2 regions of the Streptomyces sp. NPDC031379 genome follow, and region 2 is predicted to be linked to the other one. Evidence: riboswitches for the same ligand, from Rfam matches in the RefSeq annotation. Region 2 holds a riboswitch; the other holds the start of a gene.
What was found. A riboswitch is a leader RNA that binds a small molecule or an ion and turns the genes downstream of it on or off. The one in region 2 is predicted to bind guanidine.

Region 1: linked by a shared signal. The riboswitch ahead of ACZ5CW_RS24565 (MBL fold metallo-hydrolase) and the one ahead of ACZ5CW_RS04245 (DMT family transporter) in region 2 are both predicted to bind guanidine.

Annotation. Positions count from the first base shown of each region.
Region 1 covers NZ_JBVIIT010000017.1:184,688-188,249, forward strand. Annotated here, with positions in the region: gene ACZ5CW_RS24560 (XdhC family protein) at 1-442, shown strand, start outside; gene ACZ5CW_RS24565 (MBL fold metallo-hydrolase) at 530-1,408, opposite strand; guanidine-III (ykkC-III) riboswitch at 1,419-1,488, opposite strand; gene ACZ5CW_RS24570 (coagulation factor 5/8 type domain-containing protein) at 1,617-3,419, opposite strand.
Region 2 covers NZ_JBVIIT010000002.1:312,241-315,802, forward strand. Annotated here, with positions in the region: tRNA gene ACZ5CW_RS04225 (tRNA-Leu) at 2-88, opposite strand; gene bcp (thioredoxin-dependent thiol peroxidase) at 128-595, opposite strand; gene ACZ5CW_RS04235 (DUF3618 domain-containing protein) at 689-1,018, shown strand; gene ACZ5CW_RS04240 (GroES family chaperonin) at 1,132-1,434, shown strand; guanidine-III (ykkC-III) riboswitch at 1,539-1,606, shown strand; gene ACZ5CW_RS04245 (DMT family transporter) at 1,644-1,964, shown strand; gene ACZ5CW_RS04250 (transglycosylase domain-containing protein) at 1,989-3,562, opposite strand, start outside.

The DNA of each region.
Region 1 (3,562 bases), on a different contig from region 2:
CGCCCGGCCCGTCTTCGCCACGCGGGCCCGCTTCCCCGAGGCCGACGAGGTCGTCGTCGACTGGCCGCACCGCTACCTGCGGCGCACCACGACCGACGCCCGTACCGTCCTGTGCGTGCTCACGCACGACGCGAAGTTCGATGTGCCCCTGCTGAAGACGGCCCTCGGCATGCCGGTGGCGTTCGTCGGTGCGATGGGCTCGCGCCGCACCCACGAGGACCGCGACCGGCGGCTGCGTGCGGAAGGCGTGAACGAGCGGGAGCTGGCCCGGCTGCACTCCCCGATCGGCCTCGACCTCGGCGCCCGGACACCCGAGGAGACCGCGCTGTCGATCGCGGCGGAGATCGTCGCCGTCCGGCGGGGCGGCACGGGAGTTCCGCTGACCGGCTCGAACGCGCCGATCCACCGTGACCGGGAGCGCAGCGGGGCGACGGCCGCCTGAGAGGGGCAGGCGCCCCCGGAAGCGGACCGGGTGGGGGCGGCGCCGGGACGTCCTCGGCGCCGCACAGCGGGTCGGCCGGTGGATCGCTCAGCTGTGCGGGCAGAGGACGAAGTCGGAGCAGGCGCGCCAGGTGAGGTCGTCGTCGAGTTCGGTGAGGGCGTCCCGGATCCGGCGCAGGTGGGCGGCGGTCAGCTGGAGCGGGGGCTCGTCGGGCTGGTAGGTGGTGCGGACCGGGTAGTCCACGCCCGGCTCGGTGGTCATCTCGATGTGGCAGCCGAGTACATGGGTGACCGGCCGGCGCTCGGCGAACTCGATCAGGCGCTCGATACTGCGGGTGAAGGCGGCGAGGTCCTGGATGTAGAGCCGGCCGGGGTAGACGCTGTCGCCGGTGAGCAGGAACCCGGTGGCCGGGTCGTAGTAGGTCACGGCCGCCTCGTGGTGGCCCGGGGTGGCCAGGCACTCCAGCACCCGTCCGCCGAGGTCGATGCGGGCGACGGCGTCCGGGTCCGTGTCGAACCCGAAGTACGGCCAGGCGGTGGCGCGGTCGGCCCCCACCACCGTGGTGCCGGGGCGGCCCGCGAACTGGCCGTCGCCCGCGATGTGGTCCCCGTGCCCGTGGGTGTGCAGCACGAGCAGGTCGTAGTCCTCCCGCGGATGCCGGGCGAGCCGGTCCGCGAGCAGTCCGTCGACCACCCGGCGCAGCGGGAAGAACTCGGGCGACTCGGTGGCCCCGGTGTCGATCAGTACGGCCCGTTCGTCGCCGCACAGCAGGAAGAGGAACGGCGCCTCGTAGTGGACGGCCATGTTCTGCCGCAGGATGAACGTGTGCTCGTCGTAGGCGTGGACCTGGATGTCCGGGTCGGTGTTGTGCTTGGCCGACGGTGAGCCGTGGATCCACCGCACGTCCAGAGGGCGCGCCGGGGGAGTGGTGCCGGTGAAGCCGACCGGCTGCGTGCCGGAACCCACGATGCCTCCACGTGCGTCGTCTTGGCGGGCCGGGTACGGCGCACATCTCGTCCGGGGCAGGCACGGCCGCGCCTGACGACGGGACGCTACCACGCCGCCGGTGACCGCGACCGTGTCCCGGAGCGCCGCGCAGGGCCCGGCCAGGCCGGTGGCCCAGGGCCGCCGCGCGGACGCCCGGCGGCCCCGGGCGGCACGTGCCGCGCCGGTCTCAGGGGTAGGACACCACCGTGGAGGGAGTCGTGGACGTTCCCGAGGTCGGCGATCCCGTCTCGTTGATCACGTGTTCGTACTGGCCGTTGCCGCCGAGCGAGACGACCAGCAGGTCGTGGAACTTCACCCCTGGGCGGTTCGGCGCGGCGAAGCCGTGGTGCTGCACGATCGACGGGGCCACGTTGTAGTAGCAGTAGCTGCCCAGGCCCCAGCCCTCGTGCGTGGTGACGTTGTCGCCGACCTTGTAGGCCGCGTAGCCCTTGACCGAGCCGTTCTGGACCGCGGCCTGGTTCGGGGCGTCGTACGCCTTCTCGTTCTGGAAGAAGATCGTGCGGCCCCGCTGGCCGTACCACTGCACGTCGTACTTGTTGAAGTGCTCCACGAACAGGCCGGTGCACAGCACGTCGTCGCCGTTGACCACGACACCGTAGTCGGCGCGGTTGGTGTCCCAGCCGACACCCGTGCCGTGGTCGGCGCGCCACACCCAGGTGTGGTCGACGATGGTGTGCCGGCTGTTGATCACCATGCTCGTGGTCGCCTTGCCGGCGCCCGCGCCGCCGATGCGCACGAAGACGTCCTGCACGGTCGTCGGGTTGGCGGAGTGGTCCTGCGCCGAGCCGGCCGGCCCGACCTCCAGCAGGGTGGCGGAGTTGACGGGTCCGGCGTCGATGAGGAAACCGGCGAGGCGCACGCCGTCGACATCGGCGACCTTCAGCACCGTGCTCCCGTTGTCGGGTACGAGCGTCGCGTATCCCAGACCCAGCACCACGGTGCCGGCGCGGTTGACCTGGATCGGCTGGTCCACGTGGTAGACGCCCGGCGTCAGGAGCAGGTGGAGTCCCTGCGCGAGTGCCTGGTTGAGGGTCGCCGCGCTGACGCCCGGCTTCGCGACGTAGAACTGCGACAGCGGCAGGGACGTGCCTCGCGGTGTGCCGTTGCCCCAGGTCACGCCGCGGGCGTTCGTCCGCTTCTCCGGCAGGAAGACCCGGAACTCGCTGCCGCTGACGTACAGGAACGGCTTCTCACGGGAGACGGGCGTGGTGTCGAGGGTGGTGTACGGCGGGTTGGGGAAGCTCTGCGCCGGGGCGCCCTGGACACCGGAGAACACCATGTTCCACACGCCGTTGAGCCAGCTGCCGACAGCGCTGTCCCGGGTGTACCACTGCTGCTGCGAGTACGGCCCCACCTGACCGTCGATCCGGCTGTCCGCGATGTACCCGCCGCTCGCCCAGCCGTAGCCCGACGGGGCGAGGTTGAGCCCGCCCCGGATGTGCATCCGGCGGAAGGGCGCCGCCTGGGCCACCGCCCACCGGTTCGTGCCGTTCGCGGGGACCAGGGCCAGGTTCTCCGCCGAACGCCAGAAGTTCTGCGTGGCGTTGCCGTTGAACCAGCCCGCGTCGACCGTGACGTCACCGTTGATCGTCGTGTCGTCGGGCGACAGACCGAGGCCCGCGATGGAGGTGTAGAAGCCGATCTGGGCGTTCAGGCCGTTGTACGTGCCGGGCTTGAACAGCAGGGCGTAGCGACCGGTGCCGAACTGGGCCGACTCCTGCTGCCGGAAGACCTGGTCCAGCTTGGCCTGGATGCCGGGCGTCGCGGGATCGAACACGAGCACGTTCGGGCCGAGGTCGCCCCCGCCGGGCAGGGCGCGGGCGGACGTGCGGGACGAGCCGGCCGCCCGGGCGGGCGTGGACACACCGGCCAGCACGGGCACCGCGGCCGCCGCGGCACCGAGAACGGCGCGGCGGCCGACGGACGGTGACGAAGACGAGGAGGGGGACGAGGGGGAGGCGGGGGGCATGCGCGGCTCTCCTTGTTCAGGAAATGAACGAAGTGGGGTGGGGGAGCGCTCTCTCGACGTTGGATGCTTCATTGGCGTGAACGGTGCGTCAAGAGTTACGACCGAATTTCCGCGGCGCCGCGCCTGAGTAACCGTCACATCGC
Region 2 (3,562 bases):
CTGGTGCGGCCGGAGGGACTCGAACCCTCACGGGAGTTACCCCACTGGGACCTAAACCCAGCGTGACTGCCAATTCCACCACGGCCGCCCGATGCTGCCCGGCCATGCTAGCGGCCGGGCAGCGGGTTCAGATGCCCAGGTCCTTGATGATCTTGGCTACGTGGCCCGTCGCGCGGACGTTGTACAGGGCGCGTTCGACCTTGCCCTGCTCGTCCACGACGATCGTGGAGCGGATGACGCCCAGGTACGTCTTGCCGTAGTTCTTCTTCTCGCCGTACGCGCCGTACGCCTCGGTGACCTTCTTGTCCGGGTCGGCCAGCAGCGTCACCTTCAGGGACTCCTTCTCGCGGAACTTCGCGAGTTTCTCCGGCTCGTCCGGGGAGATACCGATGACGTCGTAGCCGGCGCCCGCCAGGACCTCCAGGTTGTCCGTGAAGTCGCACGCCTGCTTGGTGCAGCCCGGAGTCAGGGCGGCGGGGTAGAAGTAGACGATGACCTTGCGGCCCTTGTGGTCCGTAAGGGAGACCTCGGTGCCGTCGGCGTCGGGGAGGGTGAAGGCGGGGGCCACGTCCCCCGGCTGGAGTCGCTCGCTCATCGGGCCAGCGTAACCGGGGGCCCTTGCGATGCGGCGCGGCGATGAGCTGACAGACTGTTCGGGACAGCATCAGGAGACTTCGGAGGCCGTACGGTGGCGGACACGTCGGACACCAGAACCCCGGCGCAGATCGAGGCGGACATCAAGCGCCGCCGTGAAGTGCTGGCCGAGACGCTCGACGAGATCGGGATGCGGGTGCACCCCAGGACGATCGTCGGCGACGCGAAGGCCAAGGTGATCGCGCAGGTCGATCACACCGTCGGACGGGCGTACGTACAGGCCAACCGGGCGGTGACCGACGTACGGGCACGGTTCGTGGACGAGGAGGGGGCGCCCCGGCTGGAGCGGATCGTGCCGGTCGCGCTCGTCGTCGTGGGCGTCGTGGGACTGCTCGCGCTCGGGTCCCGGCGGCGCAAGGGCTGAACCGGGCGGCGACCCGGACACGTACAGGCGGGGCGAAGGCAGGTAGGTTCAAGGGTGTGAGCGCCAACAGAAACGAGCACAGCAGCCCTCATCACGACAAGCTGCCCATCCGGATGCTGCACGACCGTGTTCTGGTCAAGCAGGAGACCGGTGAGGGTGAGCGTCGGTCGGGCGGGGGCATCCTGATTCCCGCCACCGCGGCGGTCGGGCGGCGGCTGGCGTGGGCCGAGGTCGTCGCGGTCGGCCAGAACGTACGGACCGTGGAGACGGGCGACCGTGTCCTGTTCGACCCGGAGGACCGGGCCGAGGTCGAGGTGCGGGGCGTGGCGTACGTGCTCATGCGCGAGCGTGATCTACACGCGGTCGCCGCGGACCGTTTCGAGGGGTCGCAGGACTCCACGGGGCTGTATCTCTGACCCCGTTCCGGGACCTCCGCCTGATCTTCGACCTTTCCCCGCTCCACCTCTGATTCGACGCCGAAGAGGGCCGGTGACCACCGTCACCGGCCCTCTTCGGCGCTTTGTTGCTATGTTCGAAAGGAACCCGACGAGACGCGCCGTACCGGGTCGAAGGCAAAGACGACGCACCGGAAGAAGAGTCGCCGTTCGTCTCGGAGGTGCCTGTCATGGCCTGGGTTCTGCTCGTCGTCGCCGGTCTGCTGGAAGTCGGCTGGTCGATCGGGATGAAGTACAGCGCGGGTTTCACCCGGCTGGTCCCGAGTCTGTTCACCGGTGCCGGCATCGTCGCGAGCATGGTGCTGCTGTCGTACGCCGCGAAGTCCCTGCCCATCGGTACCGCCTACGGCGTGTGGGTGGGCATCGGGGCGGCCGGTGCGGCGGTGCTCGGCATGGTGGTGCTGGGTGAGCCGGTCACCGCCGCCCGGGTCTTCTTCGTGTGTCTGCTGCTGATCGCCGTGGTGGGGCTGAAGGCGACCAGCGGTCACTGAGGTCGCACGGCCGCCCGGGGCCGGCTACGGGAAGGTGCCTCCGTCGGTCGTCGTCCCGCCGGCGTCGGTGCCTCCGCCGGGCGTCCCCCCGCCTCCGGTCGTCGTGCCCCCGCCGGGCGTGCCGCCGTCCGTGGTCCCGCCTGTGGTGGTCGGGTCTCCGCCGGTCGTGTCTCCGCCGGTCGTGGTGTTCCCGCCGTCGGTCGTGGGGCCGCCGTCGGTGGTGGTGCCGCCCTCGGTCGTCTGACCGCCGGTCGTGGGGCCGCCGTCGGTGGTCGGACCGCCGGTGGTGGGGGTGGCGGTCGCCCCGCCGGCGTCCCGGCCGCCGTCGGTCGAGTCGTCGTCGTCCTGGTCGCCGGTGTCGGGCTGGGCCGAGGCGGTGGCGGGGGGCTCCTGGATCTGGTCGGCGCCCTGTTCGAGCTGGAGGTCGAAGTCGGCGACCGGCTTGCCCTCCAGTGCCGCGCGCGTGTACTGCGCCCAGATCTGGGTGGGCGGACCGCCACCGTTCATACGGGGCTGGCCGAGGGCCCAGTACAGCGGCTTGTGCTTGGCCGTCACCGGGTCCTGGCCCATGACCGAGACCACGGTGGCCAGGTCGGGGGTGTAGCCCGCGAACCAGGCGGCGGTGTCCTGCTCGGCGGTACCGGTCTTGCCGGCCGCCGGGCGGCCCGCGGCCTGGGCGGCGGTGGCGGTGCCGGTCTCGACGACGCTCTGCAGCACGGACGTGGTGGTGTCGGCGGCCTCACGGCTGACGGCCTGCTTGACCGGCTGCGCGGGCAGCTTGATCTCCTCGGTGCCGTCCTTGGTGATCTTCTCGATCATCGTGTACGTGCCGTGCTTGCCGTGGTTGGCGAGGGTCGCATACGCCTCCGTCATGTCCAGCACGCTGGCGTTGGCGGTGCCGAGGGCCATGGACGGGGACGGGTAGAGGTCCGGGGTGTCGGAGGGGATGCCGAGGTTCACCGCGGTCTGCTTGACCTTGGAGGGGCCGACGTCGGCGGCCATCTGCGCGTAGACGGAGTTCACCGACAGGTCGGTGGCCTTGCGGACGGTGATCGGACCGTACGACTTCTGGTCCTCGTTCTCCGGGCCGTAGGGGGTGCCGCTCCAGCCCTGGACGACCCGCTTGTTGGTGCCGTCGTAGATGGTGTTCGGGGTGATGGTGCGGCCGTCCTGGGTGGTCGAGCCGTTCTCCACCGCGGACGTGAACACGAACGGCTTGAAGGTCGAGCCGACCTGGAAGTCACCGCGGGTGGCGCCGTTGGTGTACTGCTTCACGTAGTCGATGCCGCCGTACATCGCGACGACCTTGCCGGTCCTCGGGTCGATGGAGGCGCCGCCGGCCCGGACGTAGGTGTCGGGCTTGCGGTTCTTCTTGTCCAGCTTGGAGATCAGCTGGTCGTCGACCGCCTTGACGAAGGCGTCCTGCCGGTTCTTCTGGATGGTGGTGGTGATGCGGTAGCCGCCCGCCGCGAGCTGGTCGGCGTCGATGATGTTGTTGGTGGTCAGGTAGTGCTTGACCGCCTCGACGAGGTAGCCGCGCTGGCCGGACAGGCCGGTGGAGACCGTCTGCTCCTTCGGCATGGGGAACTTCAGGCCGG